One region of the Cellulosilyticum sp. WCF-2 genome, then DNA from elsewhere that is predicted to be linked to it. Evidence: riboswitches for the same ligand, from Rfam matches in the RefSeq annotation. Region 1 holds a riboswitch; each other region holds the start of a gene.
What was found. A riboswitch is a leader RNA that binds a small molecule or an ion and turns the genes downstream of it on or off. The one in region 1 is predicted to bind S-adenosylmethionine.
Positions count from the first base shown of each region.

Region 2: linked by a shared signal. The riboswitch ahead of metK (methionine adenosyltransferase) and the one ahead of EKH84_RS05145 (CapA family protein) in region 1 are both predicted to bind S-adenosylmethionine.
Region 3: linked by a shared signal. The riboswitch ahead of EKH84_RS10475 (methionine ABC transporter ATP-binding protein) and the one ahead of EKH84_RS05145 (CapA family protein) in region 1 are both predicted to bind S-adenosylmethionine.
Region 4: linked by a shared signal. The riboswitch ahead of EKH84_RS02340 (pyridoxal phosphate-dependent aminotransferase) and the one ahead of EKH84_RS05145 (CapA family protein) in region 1 are both predicted to bind S-adenosylmethionine.

Region 1 is NZ_CP034675.1:1,162,455-1,166,749, reverse strand. Features, by position in the region: gene EKH84_RS05150 (methionine ABC transporter ATP-binding protein) at 1-373, opposite strand, end outside; gene EKH84_RS05145 (CapA family protein) at 393-1,733, opposite strand; SAM riboswitch class I at 1,871-1,996, opposite strand; gene EKH84_RS05140 (Hsp20/alpha crystallin family protein) at 2,414-2,860, shown strand; gene EKH84_RS05135 (helix-turn-helix domain-containing protein) at 3,013-3,936, opposite strand; gene EKH84_RS05130 (M20 metallopeptidase family protein) at 4,205-4,295, opposite strand, start outside.
Region 2 is NZ_CP034675.1:4,728,319-4,732,613, reverse strand. Features, by position in the region: gene flgF (flagellar basal-body rod protein FlgF) at 1-767, shown strand, start outside; gene EKH84_RS21565 (flagellar hook-basal body protein) at 778-1,593, shown strand; gene EKH84_RS21560 (rod-binding protein) at 1,607-2,032, shown strand; SAM riboswitch class I at 2,098-2,198, shown strand; gene metK (methionine adenosyltransferase) at 2,286-3,476, shown strand; gene EKH84_RS21550 (hypothetical protein) at 3,774-4,295, shown strand, end outside.
Region 3 is NZ_CP034675.1:2,345,654-2,349,948, forward strand. Features, by position in the region: gene EKH84_RS10465 (hypothetical protein) at 1-677, shown strand, start outside; gene EKH84_RS10470 (deoxynucleoside kinase) at 935-1,588, shown strand; SAM riboswitch class I at 1,643-1,748, shown strand; gene EKH84_RS10475 (methionine ABC transporter ATP-binding protein) at 1,838-2,851, shown strand; gene EKH84_RS10480 (methionine ABC transporter permease) at 2,853-3,512, shown strand; gene EKH84_RS10485 (MetQ/NlpA family ABC transporter substrate-binding protein) at 3,541-4,295, shown strand, end outside.
Region 4 is NZ_CP034675.1:534,096-538,390, forward strand. Features, by position in the region: gene EKH84_RS02330 (methionine ABC transporter permease) at 1-14, opposite strand, end outside; gene EKH84_RS02335 (methionine ABC transporter ATP-binding protein) at 11-1,030, opposite strand; gene EKH84_RS02340 (pyridoxal phosphate-dependent aminotransferase) at 1,042-2,199, opposite strand; SAM riboswitch class I at 2,353-2,466, opposite strand; gene EKH84_RS02345 (trans-sulfuration enzyme family protein) at 2,824-3,948, shown strand; gene EKH84_RS02350 (pyridoxal-phosphate dependent enzyme) at 3,935-4,295, shown strand, end outside.

The sequences.
Region 1 (4,295 bases):
GTAAGTTGTTGACCTTTTCTTCAATTTCTTTTTTATTCCACTTTAAATTTTTAAGAGGCGCTGCAATATTGTCATAAACATTAATACTGTTCATTAAATTAAAGCCTTGAAAAATCATCCCGATATTACTACGCACTCTAGACAATTCTTTTTTATTCATTTGAGTAAGTATGGCGCCGTCTACCTCTACTTCTCCTTCATCAGGCCTCTCTAGTAAATTAATGATGCGAATGAGCGTACTTTTCCCTGCCCCACTATAGCCAATTACTCCGAAAATATCGCCTTGTTCTATCTCTAAATTAATATCCTTTAGTGCTTCAACCTTTGTACCCTTTGTATGAAAGGTCTTATGTATATGACTTAATTTAATCATATTTTTTCCTCCCCTCTTCCTAGTTTTTTTCTAGAATACCTGCATTGTCTTCTGGCATTAACCTCAAAAATAGTCTTTTTAAATGAGCAATTTCTTTGAGCTGTTTCTTTGTAAACACATAAGGAAGTTGTCCTTTTTCTATGTTGTTTATCAGTTTAATGAAATCTAATAATTTAATTTCCTTATATTTTCCCTTTTCATATTGCTTAAAGATATAATAAGGAAATACCTTTAAATCGCTTATCACCGTTACTTCTTTTTCCTTATGGATTCCTTTAGTCAATTCAATCTTTATTAGAATCCCAAGTAAAGCATTCAACGTATTAAAATCTCCTACCAGGTTGCCTAACGAATAAGCAATCAGTCCTGTTTTCCTAACTCCTTGTATTGGATCTATGAAGCTATACTTTTCAATAGGCTGCACGACATGAGCATGATTGCCTATAATAATATCTACGCCGCATTCCTCTAATACCCGATGTCCCATATCGATGATGTTTTGAATAGGGTAGGATTCAAATTCTAAGCTCCAATGGAGACAGGCAACTACAATGTCAGCATTCTTTTCCCTAGCAATTTGTACATGTTCCTTCACTAAATCTAGCTTTTCTCCCGGGTTATTCAGCTTGACATGGTTTACTAAATATGGCTTTCCCTCTGGCACTTGATCACCGTTCAGAGTAAAGGTATAAGCTAAGTATGCTACCCTTACCCCATGCTTTTCTATGATGGGAATGTCTCTTTGTTCCTCTATACTTCTAGCTGTCCCAACCTGTTTACAGCCTTTTTTATCAATCAATTCTAAGGTTTCAATAAGCCCTGATTCTCCTTGATTTAAACAGTGATTATTAGCTGTAGAGAAAAAATTAATCCCTCTTCCACCATGTAAATATCTTTCAAACATACCTAGTGTTCCATTAAGCTCTGGCGTACTATTAACACTTCTTGGTGCATTCTGAACTGGTTTAGAAGAAGCTATAGGCGTTTCCAAATTAGCGTAAATGCTGTCTACTCCATCAAAGTAAAAGTCTTCTACCTCATCCCAGAAATGCTCGGTTGTCTCTGGTGTTAACTGGTCTCCTGAAAGTAAGTCTCCACCCGCTGTTAAAGTAAATTTCCCTGTTATCTCAAATGCCTCTGGTAATGAAAATGTAAGGTCTTGCTTTTTAAAATAATCCTCAATTTGACTACCTTTCTCTGCTCTTTCAATCTGCTTTATGTAATACTTATATTTCCACCAATCAAACTCCCCTGGCTGCAAATTACTAAAGTCCCCCTGCACATTTTGGGAATATCTATAAGTATCGCCTTTGATTACTCCTAATAAGCGATATTTTAATTTTTCAGCTGCTAGCGACATTTACTCCACCTCCCTGTTGTTTTAGAAACTCCTTCATCTGTAGAAGATCGTTCTAACCTATATATGTTTTACTATATAAAATACAAAAGCTACTTTCTTATTGATAAGAAAGTAGCTCAAATAAAGCAGAACTCACCTTCTTATCTTCTCAAACTCAAAGTTTTAATTACTCTACGTTTGTAGGAATTAGCACCGTGTACACTTATGGAATGTCCGGTTGCTGGGCATCATAGGGCCTATCCCTCAGCCTCTCTCGATAAGAAACAGTTTTTTATTTCTGTGTTTTTATTTCTTAGTGTTTTAATATGTTTTGTAGTATATATTCTTCGTCGAATATTGTCAATAAAATTGCTTATATTTAAAATATAGTTTTTTCCTATAGCTAGATATTGATTTTTCAAGCTTTTGAACCTCATGTATTGATTTTACTTGGTTTTTACAACTATGAATTTCCACATTTTTAATTCCTAGTATTTTAGTAATAGATTGTTTCTGACACTATAAGTTACTTTTTGAATGAAGGTTTGAAAGCATATTTTATAAATACAAAATTTTTATGAAAATATTAAAAAAATACTTGACAATGACATTTAAGAAGCCTATATTATAAGTGTAATTAGCACTCGACCAATGAGAGTGCTAACAAAACTATAAAAAGGTTTCTTAAAGGAGGAGTTTATATGTTTGGATTAACACCATTCAATCGTCAAGCAGTTCAAAGGAGCAACAACGGATTTGTAGACTTTTATCATGTAATGGATGACTTTTTTAACAATGATCTTCTCAACTTAAGGGATTTTAAGTATGACACCTTTAAGGTAGATATTAAAGAAGATGCTAATGGCTATGCTATTGAAGCAGAGATGCCAGGCGTAAAAAAAGAAGACATTGCCATCGACTATCAGAACGATCAACTGATTATAGCCGTACAACGAAAAGAAGAAATGAATGATGAAAAAGATCAATATATCCATCGAGAACGTCGCATTGCTTCTATGCAGCGTGCGATTAGCTTAAAAGATGTTAAAGTAGAAGGCATTACAGCTAAACTAGAAGAGGGTATATTAAAGATAAATATTCCAAAAGAAGAAGTACCCAAAGCAAAACGATTAATTGAAATCCAATAAAAGTTAAGACTTAGAGGACTACTGCACCAAATTGCAGCAGTCTATTTTTATTGTATAGGAAAGCAGGACTTTCCTATACAATAAAAATAGAGAGCTAGATAGCTCTCTATCACAATATTTCTTAATTTACTCACTCAAAAAAGGTGAAAAATCTATTTCTTTTTTATAGGAAGCCAAAACTTAAATTCTACTGGTACCTTCGAGGGATTGTCAGCTAAAAACCATTCCTTCGAAAAAAGATGTTCTTCTAAATAATTTCGACCGTCAAAATCCACATCATAGCCGCCCATATCCAACATACACTCATATATAGTCTGTGATGATTTTTTCATGGATAAACCTATATCTAAAGTTCCATCTTCATTAAATTCATTCAACACCACATCACCCACAAGAAATAGGCCTTTAGGTGCATCACTCACCTTTGCGCCTAGCAAAGTTGTATTGAGTCCTTCTTCCCCATGCAAAACCATTTGAGCCTTATATTCATGAAAATCATTTTCTTCCCCTGTTGGGTGATGTCCATTAGGTACAAAACCTATATATCTCCTAGCTTCATAGTCATTCAGATTTTTTACAGCCCCCTCTCGTAATTGATTCCATGCCAAAGTTTCAGGTCTGTCACAATTTACTTGAAAGGAAACTACTTTCATATGATTTAATTCTTCAATACGAACTAATGATTTTGAACCAGTCATGATACTACCTCCGTCAAACTTGATTTGGAAAGTGATTGGCTGATATTTTTTGGCTATTCCCAGCTTTCGGACAATCGTTGGCGGCATACCATGAAAAGCTTGAAAAGCTCTCGTAAATGCCTCTGGAGATTCATATCCGTACTTATTAGCTAAATCCACTACCTTTATATCAGTATTTTTAATATCCTCACCTGCAAGAGACATTTTTCTAAACCGCACATAATCTCCTATTGTTAAATCTGTCATGAATGTAAACATTCTTTGAAATCGCGTCAAAGAGCAACAGGCAACACGGGCAACTTCGCAATAATCAATTTTACCTGTTATATTTGACTCTATGTAATCCAAAGCATCATTCATCTTACTTAACCATTCCATCACCAATTTCACCTCTAACAGCAGTATAACTCAAGTTTTCAAAAAGTACCTTGCAAAAAAAATCAGTTGATGCAAGACTTCTGCTTTCTATAATAAGACTATTCTCATTATAGCATATAAGGATTTTGTTCTTCGCATATTTAACTCCATTTTTATAGGACTTTTAATGTCTTATTATAATAAAAAAGCTGTAGATTTACTCTACAGCTTCTTTTTAAATATAACAAAAAGACTTTCTTTTGCTTTGTGTAATGCTGATTTCTATTCACTACTTATTATTTTTTAACCACATGATGGCACTATAGGCATGAATCGCAGCTCCCGTAGGTAATATTTCTTCATTAAAGACAACCTTTGCA
Region 2 (4,295 bases), 1.2 Mb from region 1:
TGGTAAGAGGACTTTATACAGCTGCCACAGGTATGAATGTACAGGCAAAAAGGTTAGAGATTATTTCTAATGATCTAGCTAATACAACGACTACTGGATATAAAAAAGATGTTGCAGTAGTTTCTTCTTTTCAAGAAGTATTAATGACGAGATTAAATGACACTCAAAACCAAGTGCCTAATAATGGACCAATAGGTAATATTACTTATGGGGCAAAGATTGACGAGGTCTATACAGATTTTACTCAAGGTTCAGTTATTTCAACAGGGGAAATGGTTGATGTGGCTATTCAAGGAGATGGCTTTTTTGTAGTGCAAACTCCAAATGGAGAAGCTTACACAAGAGATGGTAATTTTTCTATTAATCAATATGGAGATTTAGTGACTAAAGAAGGCTATCCTGTTATGGGATTAGATGGTCCCATTACTTTAGGCGAAGAATTTCTGGCCACTGGTGGAGATGTAGTGATTAGCAGTCAAGGAGAAGTAACATTAGATGGTCAGTATATTGATACCTTAGAATTAGCTAGATTTGAAGACAGTAGGGCATTAACAAAAATGGACAATAACTTATATAGTAGTACGGCGGCTAGGCTGCCTTTTGAAGGGCAGCTCATTCAGGGCTATTTAGAATCAGCCAATGTTAATCCTGTAACTGCTATGGTAGATATGATTACCGTTTCAAGAGCATATGAAACAAATCAAAAAATGATTCAAGTACAAGATAGTTTACTTGGTAAAGCTGTTAATGAATTAGGTAGAGTATAGGAGGAAGAATATGATTAGAGCATTATATACAGCGGCTTCAGGTATGACCGCCCAGCAACTTAATGTAGATACCATTTCTAATAACATGGCTAATGTTAATACAGCAGCTTATAAAAAAGAAACAACTAACTTTAAAAGCTTGCTCTATACAACGATGGGAGAAGCTAATGATCCTAATGCACAGGCGACACCTACAGTTAAACAAGTAGGGCATGGTGTACGTGCGCTAGCTAATTCTAGAGATTATACAAATGGCATTCTTCAAGAAACAGGTAATGAATCAGACCTTGCTTTAGTTGGAAATGGTTTTTTTGCTATTGGTCAGACAGATGGTTCTGAGGTTTATACTAGGGATGGTAGCTTTAGATTTGCTATGATTCCTGATGAAGGAAGTTATGCGTTAGTTACAGCCGATGGGCATCCAGTACTATCTACAGAAGGTGAGTCTATTGTAGTAGGGACAGAAATTCCTATGGATAAGCTTGAAATAGGGCAAGATGGAAATATTTATTATTTAGATGAGACAGGACTCGAAATGGATGTAGCTCAAATAAGAATTGTTCAATTTGCTAATAGAGCAGGACTTGAGGCTGTAGGAGATAACCTTTATAAAGAAACACCAGCTTCCGGAGAGCCTTTAGCAGAGGTTGATGATGATGGCTTAACTAAAACAACGATTCGTACAGGTTACCTAGAAGGTTCCAATGTACAAATAGCACAGGAAATGGTTAACTTAATTATTGCTCAAAGAGCTTATGAAATTAACTCAACAGCTATTAAAGCAGCCGATGATATGTTAGGACAAGCTAATCAGCTTAAGAGCTAAGGAGGATAGCTAGATGGAAATTTCAGGGGTTTCAAGTCTATTAGATTTGCAAAAGCAAGTAGCTACGGAGTCTGCTGATACAGCAGGAACAAAAGATTTTGAGGCTATTTTATCAGAAGCTATGGCAAAGAAAGATGACACAGAACTAAAAGAAGCTTGTGATGAACTTGAAGGTTATATGCTCAGCATGATGTTTAAGCAAATGAAATCATCTATGCTTTCAGGGGATAGTTTGATAGCTAAAGGTGATTATGAATCTATGTTTGAGGATACTTACATCAATAATTTATGTGATGAAATGGTTAAAGCAGGGGGCATCGGTCTTTCTGATGCTATGTATAAACAAATGACCAATACATATGCTGCTCAAATGCAGATTAGTGATGAAAATAAAGCAGCAATGGCTAATGAAGCTATCAAAACCGAAGAGGAAGTTTAAGAAATGTTCCTCTTGTTGACAATAAAAAATAATAATGTTAAAATAAATCGAAAATAGAATAAAAATTCTTATCCAGAGAGGTGGAGGGACAGGGCCCTATGAAACCCGGCAACCTAGTTTAAAGCTAAGGTGCCAATTCCCACGTATTTATTACGTAAGATGAGGATGACTGTGCGAACGCTAACCCCTCATTTTTAATGAGGGGTTTTTTATATGGTTTTCTGTCTTACACAAAATTAAAGGAGGCTATGATATGGCAAAAAGATTATTTACTTCAGAATCAGTAACAGAAGGGCATCCAGATAAAATTGCTGACCAAATCTCTGATGCAGTTTTAGATGCTATTTTTGCGCAAGATCCAAATGCAAGAGTTGCTTGTGAAACAGCACTTACAACAGGTCTTGTATTAGTAATGGGAGAAATTACAACAAATTGTTATGTAGATATCAATAAAACAGTTCGTGACACTATTAATGAAATTGGTTACAACGCACCAGAGTATGGTTTTGACGGACACTCATGTGGTGTAATTGTAGCACTTGATGAACAATCAGCAGATATTGCTATGGGTGTCAACAAAGCTTTAGAAGCTAAAAAAGGTGAGATGACAGATGATGCAATTGAAGCTATTGGCGCAGGGGATCAAGGAATGATGTTTGGCTTTGCTTGTGATGAAACACCAGAACTTATGCCAATGCCAATTTCACTTGCTCATAGATTATCAAAACGTTTATCAGAAGTACGTAAAGATGGTACTTTAAATTATCTTAGACCAGATGGTAAAACACAAGTTACTGTGGAGTATGATGGAGATACACCAATAAGAGTTGATGCAATCGTTGTTTCAACGCAACACGCAGCAGAAGTAACCCAAGAACAAATTCATGCAGACATTATGGAATATGTTATTAAACCAATTGTTCCAGAGAACTTATTGGATGCAGATACAAAATATTTTATTAATCCGACCGGACGTTTCGTAATTGGTGGACCAGTAGGAGACTCAGGTCTTACAGGACGTAAAATCATTGTAGACACTTACGGGGGTTATGCAAGTCATGGTGGCGGTGCTTTCTCTGGAAAAGATCCAACTAAAGTAGACCGTTCAGCAGCTTATGCAGCTAGATACGTAGCTAAAAACATTGTAGCAGCAGGTCTTGCTAAAAAATGTGAAATTGAGCTTGCATATGCTATTGGTGTAGCACAGCCAGTATCAGTACTCGTAAATACACATGGTACAGGTGTTGTTAGTGATGAAGTATTAGTAGAACTTGTTCGTAATAACTTTGACCTTAGACCAGCAGGTATTATTAAGATGTTAGATCTTAGAAGACCTATCTACAAACAAACAGCAGCTTATGGACACTTTGGTCGTATTGATGTGGATTTACCATGGGAAAGAACTGATAAAGCTGAAATATTAAAAGCTGCAGCAGAGAAGTAGGCGACTAGAATATAATCCGTATAGGAAAGCTTTGGTTGAATCCTGCTGTCTAGAGTGCCTTTTAGAAGAGTATATGAATTGTGAGATGAGAGAGTAAGAGAGTGATTAAAATAAAAAAGCGTTGTTACGAGGAAAAATCGTAGCAACGCTTTTTGCATGAACAAGAATTAATATTACAACTACATTACAATTATTAATTAATCATAAATTCTAGTGGTATCGAAATCTAAATGTGCTATAGTATTCTGTATAAATAAAAAAATATTTTATTAATTTGGTTTATGGAGGGGATTTGTAATGAAGAAAAAAGTATTAGCCTTATTGGTAACATTTGTAATGATGTTTACTATGGTAGGTTGTAATGCTCAAGGTGTAGAACTAATTAATGAGTTAAAGACAGTTTCTACATGGGAAGCGATGGAGACAAAAAGTAATTTAGACGTAAGCTTTACTTATCAAGGAGAATCATTTAAGGCAAATGCAGAAGTTGTAAGTTATTCAAATAGTAAAGACTTACAGATGGAAGCTACTATGACTATTAAGAATGTTGAATTTTCTGGTCAAAAGATTGACGTTACAAAAGCACCATTTAAAATTTCACCTATTAAATTCTATATGGATGGTATGAAGTTCTATGTAAGTACAAGCTTTATTAAAGATGTAGCGGCTATGGCAGGTGTTGATCCATCAACATTAGTAGATGTAAGTAAAGACTATTTAGCTCTTGATTTAACAAGTGCTATGGAAATGTCAGGAATGAGCAAAGAGCAAATAACGAAACTATCAAGTCAAGGTTTTGATATTTATGCTAATTCTAAA
Region 3 (4,295 bases), 1.2 Mb from region 1:
AAATTACAATTAGCAAAGTAGAGTATACAGGTGAACGCTTTATTGCAAAAGATACCTTATATGCAAAAGAAGGAACACCAGAAGGTTATGGTCTACTTCTGTATGCTGTAAGACCAGAAGGTATTCCGCAGATTATGATTACAGTGACCTACAAAAATAAAAGTATTGACTATGTTATAGCTGAAGATGGGAAAAATGGTCATGAAGGTATTGAATATCTAAAGCTTGAAACAGATGATATGGGGATGCCCCATTCAGGCGAAATGATTACACCTATTCAAGATGCTACATATTTAGAAGGTTTAAATCGTTTTAGTAGTTTTGATGTAGATTTTGATTTAGATGGTAGCAATGAAACCATTGAGGTCTACTGTCAAGGAGAAATAACGGATGATGGCAGTTATTTTTTAGATGATGGCCAAGTTTGGACCTTAGTTGTCAAAAAAGGTGATGATATTTATCCGTTATTTGAAAAAAGTTATATTCAATTAGGCGGCTTAGAATATTTAGTTTATATAGATTATAACGATTATGAAAGAGTACATGTATTAGTTCAGTATAAAGCTGGAGCAGGTATGATGACATTTGATTGTGTTTATGATGAAGAAACTGGTAACTTTAGGCGTGATACAGTTTATGAAGCAAGTAATATCAACATTTTGAAAGATTGGAAGTAAGATAGAAAACTGTGTTTAAAAGTGAGAGCTTTTAAACACAGTTTTTTGATGTAATCACATGATAATAGATAATAAAGAATTGTAAATAGGTGATAGGTGATTTAGCAATAGCAGAAGGTTATGATTTTAAAAGTAAGTCTATAATGTTATGAAAATAAGTCCAAATGAAACATGCCTATCAATCAATTGACAATGATTATGTAAACACTTATGATAGAAGAAGTTGTTTTGAGATAAGTGAGAAGGATAGGTGAAGAATGTTGCTAGTTGTTGGTGGGATGATAGGTCTGGGAAAAACCAGTGTTGCAGAGCTTTTAGGAGAGCATTTTGGAACGGAAGTATTTTATGAAAGTGTAGATAATAATCCAATTTTACCTCTTTTTTATACTTCAAGTGAAGAAGAAATAGAAAAGAAAAGATATCCCTTTTTATTACAATTACATTTTTTAGATACACGTTTTAGAAGTATTAAAAGTGCATTGTATCATGATAATAACGTACTTGATCGTAGTATTTATGAAGATTGGTATTTTGCTAAAGTTAATAATGACCTAGGAAGAATCTCGGATTTAGAATTTCAAATGTATGATCGTTTGTTAGATAATATGATGCAAGAGTTAAAGGAACTTCCTAAGAAAGCACCTGATTTAATGATTTATTTAAAGGGATCATTTGAAACAGTGCTATCGCGTATTATGAAACGTGGTAGAAGCTATGAATTAGATGCACAGCTTGAAGCTTATTATAGACAACTATGGGAAGGATATGATGAATGGGTGATGAGTCATTATCATGCCAGTGAAGTTGTAGTCATTGATATGGATCGCTATGATGTAGTAAGCCGCAGGGAAGATGCGTTAGAAGTATTAGCATTAGTAGAAAGCAAATTAAAGATGATTAGAAAAAAATAGAAATTATTTCTTGACTTTTCAAATTAACATGATTATACTAAGTATCAATAGAAAAGCTTATCTAGAGAGGTGGAGGGAACAGGCCCTATGATACCTCAGCAACCACACTTAAGTGAAAGGTGCTAATTCCTGCAGAACCTAAGGTTCTGGAAGATAAGGGCGGATGAATCAAAGCAAAGTAAACCTCTCTTATTTTTAGTGATCATTAAAAATAAGAGAGGTTTACTTTGTTTCTAGAAGGAGGAAAAAATGGAGAAAGTATTCAATCAGCCAATTATATCTTTACAGAATTTAAGTAAAACCTATTCAGTAGATCAAGGAACATTCACGGCATTAAAAGATGTTAACTTAGATATTTATAAAGGAGACATTTATGGCATCATTGGTATGAGTGGCGCTGGAAAAAGTACCCTCGTAAGATGTATTAATTATCTAGAAGAGCCAACCAAAGGTAAAGTATACTTTGATGGAAAAGATTTAGGTACATTAAGTGCGGTAGAATTTAGGAAAGCCAGACAGTCTATGAGTATGATTTTTCAACAATTTAATTTGTTGATGCAACGTACAGCAGAAGATAATGTTTGTTTTCCATTAGAAATTGCAGGTATGAAGAAAAAAGAAGCAAGAGAAAAAGCTAAAGAGTTATTAGCGGTAGTTGGGTTAAGTGATAAAGCGAAATCATATCCTTCACAGCTTTCAGGAGGGCAGAAGCAAAGAGTAGCCATTGCTAGGGCATTAGCTACTAATCCTAAGGTGCTTTTATGTGATGAAGCCACATCGGCCTTAGACCCAAGTACAACTCAATCTATTTTAGCATTGCTAAAAGAAATTAATCAGAAGTTTGGTATTACCATTGTTATTATTACCCACGAAATGAAGGTTGTAGAGGAGATTTGTTCTCATGTTGCCATTATTGCAGATAGTCAAATTGTAGAGGTTGGAACAGTAGAAGAAGTGTTCACTCATCCTCAAAGTCAAGTAGGGCAGCAACTCGTTTATCCAAATGGCATGCCACCTAGTCAGTACATAGGCACGAAATGTGCACGCATTATTTTTGATGGCAGTTCAGCTTATGATCCAGCTATAGCAAGTATGATTTTAGAGTGTAAGGCTCATGTCAATATTATCTATGCAGATATGAAACAGGTAGGAGATAAAGCAATGGGACAAATGGTACTTCAATTGCCAGAGGATACAAGTCAAGCAATGCGTGTCTTAGATTACTTAAGACAAAGAGAACTAATTGTAGAGGAGGTTATGTAAAATGTGGGATGTTGAAATGATTAAAACCATTACAATAGGGATATTCGAGACCTTATACATGACCTTATTTTCTACTTTATTAGCTTATATGATAGGTTTACCTTTGGGTATAGCCTTAGTTGTTACAGAAAAAGGAAATTTATTGCCTAGTAAATGGCTTAACAGCATTTTAAATGTGATAGTCAATATAACACGCTCAGTACCTTTCTTGATTCTACTTATTTTTATTCAACCTTTTACAAGATGGGTGGTGGGAACCACTATAGGGTCAACAGCAACTGTTGTACCTTTAGTTGTAGCAGCAGCCCCTTTTATCGGGCGAATGGTAGAGTCTTCTATTAAAGAATTAGATCACGGCATTATCGAAGCAGCTCTTTCTATGGGAGCTACACCTTTTCAAATTATCTGGAAAGTGATGTTACCTGAAACGAAACCTTCTTTATGGATAGGTGCTTCTATTACAGCTACAACTATTTTAGGCTATTCAGCAATGGCTGGCTTTACAAGTGGTGGTGGTCTTGGAGATATTGCCATTCGTTATGGCTTTTATCGTTATCAAACAGAAGTGATGTTAGTAACGGTAATCTTATTAGTCATTATCGTTCAATGTATTCAAGGTATAGGTATGAAAATAGCAACAAAGCAAGATAAAAGAAAATAAATCTTAATGAAAACCAGGGGGAAATAAAATGAAAAAATTATTAACTTTAAGTTTGGTAGCTGTATTATCACTTTCACTTCTTGCAGGTTGTGGCAAAAGTGAAGCAAGTAATAAAATTGTTGTAGGAGCATCTACATCACCACACGCAGAGATTCTAGCAGTAGCAAAACCTATTTTGAAAGAAAAAGGCTATGATCTTGAAATTAAGGAGTTTTCAGATTATGTGCAGCCTAACCTAACACTTGAAAATAAAGAATTAGATGCTAATTATTTTCAACATAAACCTTATTTAGATGATTTTAATAGTAAGAATGGTACACATCTTGTATCAGTAGCAGCTGTCCACTATGAGCCATTTGGCATTTATCCAGGAAAATCATCTAGTATAGATGATATCAAAGATGGAGCTAAAATTGCGGTACCCAATGATACAACTAATGAGGCAAGAGCTTTAATGCTTCTTCAAGATTTAGGTATCATTACTGTAGATGAGTCAGCAGGTTTAGCAGCAACTAAAACAGATATTACTTCAAATCCTCGTAACATTGAAATAGTAGAAATTGAAGCAGCTCAGCTTGTACGTACACTTCAAGATGTGGATTTTGCAGTTATTAATGGTAATTATGCTATTCAAGGTGGACTTAATGTAGAAGAGGATGCTCTAGCAAAAGAGGCAGCAGATTCTTTAATGGCCCAAACTTATGCTAATATTTTAGCTGTACGTGAAGGCGACGAAAATAGAGAAGATATTAAAGCACTTATTGAAGCTTTAGGAAGCAAGGA
Region 4 (4,295 bases), 630 kb from region 1:
TCACCTGTTTTCATGCGATTTCACCCTCCTTTGGAATAATTAATTCTATTTCTTCAATATTTTCTCCTATATACTTAAGTGCTTCATTAATAGCTTTAACTTCTCCCTCTATACTAACTACCAAGACACCCACTGGCTTTTCTTGAATGTAATCAATGTGACCATGTAGAATGTTAAGTACAACATCATACTTCTTGTTGGTATAAGCAATAATAGGCTCTAGGCTCTTGTCACCCCTATAAGTCAACTTGATGATTTCCCCATTTGCTGCATTAATAATCTCCTCTGGTACCTTTATCTGAGTCTTTACTAATCTTTTTGTTAATGCTGATTGGGGACTAGCAAATAACTCGTAAGCGCTATTAACTTCTATAATTTCACCTTGACTCATTACTGCTACTTTTGAGAACAACCTTTTAGCTACCTCTAGTTGATGCGTGATAAACACAATAGTAATCCCCAACTTAGCATTAATTCCTTTTAAGATATCCACAATTTCCTCAGTTGTTTGCACATCTAATGCAGAAGTTGCTTCATCGCAAAGTAAAATCTTTGGATTCGCTGCTAAAGCTCTTGCTATACCTACCCTTTGTTTTTGCCCACCACTTAAACTAGCTGGATAAACATTTTCTTTATCTTCTAGGCCCACTAGCTCAAGTAATTCTTTAGTTCTAGTTTGCCTTTGAGCTTTAGGATAATCCTGGACTTTAAGAGCAAACTCTATATTTTCCCCTACTGTTTTTCTTGAGATTAAATTAAAGTGTTGAAAAATCATGCCGATTTTCTTTCGTAATCCCCTAATCTCTGTAGAAGAAAGTTTTGTTACATCCTCTCCCTCTACAAAAACACTGCCTGAAGTAGGCTTTTGTAATCCATTAATGGTTCTTACTAAGGTGCTTTTACCTGCGCCACTCCCCCCAACTATTCCAAAGATTTCTCCTGGTTCTATATGAAGTGATACATTACTAACGGCATTAACGATTTGATTTTTTTGTTTAAAGCTTACATTTACTTGTTCAAAACGAATCATTGTAGCACCTCCTAAAAATGTTTTTTTATTTGCGTTAATCTCTCTAAAGCTAGCTCTAGTGTTTCTGGTTTTTTAGCAAAGTGGAAACGTATATATTGATTAACAGGTTCTTTGAAAAAACTAGAACCTGGTACAGCTGCTACGCCTACTTCTTTAATAAGTCTTTTTGCAAATTCGTAGTCTGATGAAACACCAAATTCTTCAATATCAACCATGACATAATAAGCACCTTCTGGCTTAAAGTACTTAAGTCCTATGCTATCAAGCCCTGACAAGAACAACTCTCTTTTCTTTCCGTATAACGCTGTAAGTTCTTTATAGTAGTCATCTTCTAATTTAAGTCCTACTGTTGCAGCTTCCTGAAGAGGGGCTGCTGCTCCTACTGTTAAAAAGTCATGTACCTTTTTACATTGATCAATAATAACCTTCGGTGCTATTACATAACCTAATCTCCAACCTGTAATGGAATAAGTCTTTGAAAGTGAACTACAAGAAATAGTTCTCTCAAACATGCCAGGTAGCGATGCAAAGTAATGATGTTTATATGGTTCAAAAACGATATGCTCATAAACTTCATCTGTAATGACATAAGCGTCATACGCTTTAACAAGCTGTGCAATGTCTAGTAGCTCTTCTTTAGTAAATACCTTTCCAGTTGGATTAGATGGATTACAGAGAATCAAAGCTTTAGCACCTGCTTTAAAAGCTGCTTCAAGTTCCTCTTTATCAAAGTTAAAGGCAGGTGGTTTAAGTGGAATGTAAATGGGCTCAGCTCCACAAAGCACTGTATCTGCTACATAGTTCTCATAAAAAGGTGAGAAGATAGCAACTTTGTCACCGCTATCGCAAATAGCCATCATAGCTGTCATCATGGCCTCTGTACTACCACAAGTGACTACGATATTTTCATCTGGGTTTAATTTAATCCCCATAAAATGTTCTTGCTTCTTGGCTAAAGCTTCTCTAAAATTTTGTGCTCCCCAAGTCACTGCATATTGGTGCGGCCCCTCTATGGCTACCCTTTGTAATTCTTCTATTAATGCCTTAGGTGGATCAAAATCAGGAAAACCTTGTGAAAGGTTAATAGCCCCATGTTGGTTAGCAATACGCGTCATCTTCCTAATCACGGATTCTCCAAACCCATCTAATCTATGACTTAACTTACTCATCTTGTTTCCTCCCTTTAATTAACCTTGATCTTGTAGTTTCTTTCATTTTTCTGTGTTTTTCTGCCTACTTCATTTAAAAGTAATATTTTACAAACTATAAAAGCTGCTTTCTTAAGATAAGAAAGCAGCTTTTAAAATTCACTATGCTACATACTCTTATCTTCCAAACCACTTCTGGTTTGCTGGAATTAGCACCTTGAGCATTTTATAACATGTTCAGGTTGCCGGGCGTCACTGGGCCAGTCCCTCTGCCTCTCTGGATAAGAAATTATTCACTTGGTTTTATTTCCTAGTTGTTTTATATGTTTAGTAGTATATTTTTATTTTTTTAAATTGTCAACTATTTTTTAATATATTTTTTATTTTATTTTCTTTTTAATTTCCCTTGAAGTTACTAGAAATTTCTTTTTTTATAGAACCATTAATGGATAAGTTTTATTTATTATTATTTTCTTATTTGCTTTAGTCTTTGACTATCAATAACTTTTTCTTTTTGGACTGTCACATTTTTAATTCCTTTAAAATAAATATATTTACTAGGAATTAAATTTGATGTATACTCTCTTTAATTTAAAAAATTTGATATATTACAAAATTTATTGCCAATTTAAAGGAGGTTATTTTATGAAATTTGAATCAAAGGTTATCCATGGTGGTATCTCTGAAGATGCCTTTACAGGCGCAGTTAATATTCCTATTTATCAAACATCTACTTTTAGACAAGAAGGGATTGGTAAACATAAAGGCTTTGAATATGCACGCACAGGTAATCCTACAAGACAGGCTTTAGAAGAACTTATTAAAGATCTAGAAGGTGGCATCGCTGGTTTTGCTTTTGCTTCTGGTTTAGCCGCTCTTTCTACAGTTCTTATGCTTTTTAAAACAGGAGATCATATTCTTCTATCTGATAATGTCTACGGTGGTACTTTTCGAGTAGTCGATAAGGTATTCGTTCATCTTGGCATTTCTTATTCTCTAGTAGATACTTCCGACCTTGAAGCTGTTCAAAAAGCTATCACGCCTACTACTAAAGCCATCTTTATTGAAACACCTACTAATCCATTAATGAAAATCACAGACCTATCAGCGATTAGTACACTCGCCAAAAGTCATAACCTCATTTCGGTTGTTGACAACACGTTTTTAACCCCTTATCTTCAACGTCCTATAGAACACGGCATAGACATTGTTGTTCATAGCGGCACCAAATATTTAGGCGGACATAGTGATGTGGTTGCTGGGCTTGTAGTTGTTGCTCATGAAGACCTTAAAGAACGACTTGGCTTTTTACAAAATGCTGTAGGTGGGATACTTGGCCCCCAAGATAGCTTTTTACTTATAAGAGGTATTAAAACATTGGCTATTAGATTAGAAAAGGCTCAAGCTAATGCTAAAGCGATTGTTGATTTCTTACACACTCTACCTCAGGTAAGTAAAATCTATTATCCAGGTTTAGGCGCTATGATTTCTTTTGAACTTAGTGACCCCGAGGTCGCTCTAAAGCTCGTAGAAAATGTTAAACTCATTGCTCTGGCAGAAAGTCTAGGAGGTGTAGAAAGTCTTATTTGCCTTCCAGCAGCTATGACACATGCTTCTATTCCTGTAGAACAAAGAAAGGCCTTAGGTATAACAGATGGTTTACTTCGTCTTTCTGTAGGCATCGAAGATGCTGACGACTTGATAACTGATTTAACCCATGCACTTAATCTTTCTATATCTGAAGGAGGTACATCTCATGCACTATATTAATGATATTCGTGAACTTATTGGTAATACCCCACTCTTAAAACTCAATCATATTTCTCCTAATCCTGATATTAATATCTTTGGTAAACTAGAATATCTAAACCCAGGGGGAAGTGTTAAAGACCGTATTGGCCTAAAGATCTTAGAAGATGCCGAAAAAAATGGGCTACTTAAACCTGGCTATACCATCATCGAAGCTACTGCTGGTAATACCGGTATAGGCCTTGCCATGGCTGCCTTTGAAAAAGGCTATCAACTTAAAATTGTTATTCCTGCTAAGTTTGCTATTGAAAAACAAATACTAATGCGCGCCTTAGGTGCAGAATTAATTGTTACTCCAACAGAAGAAG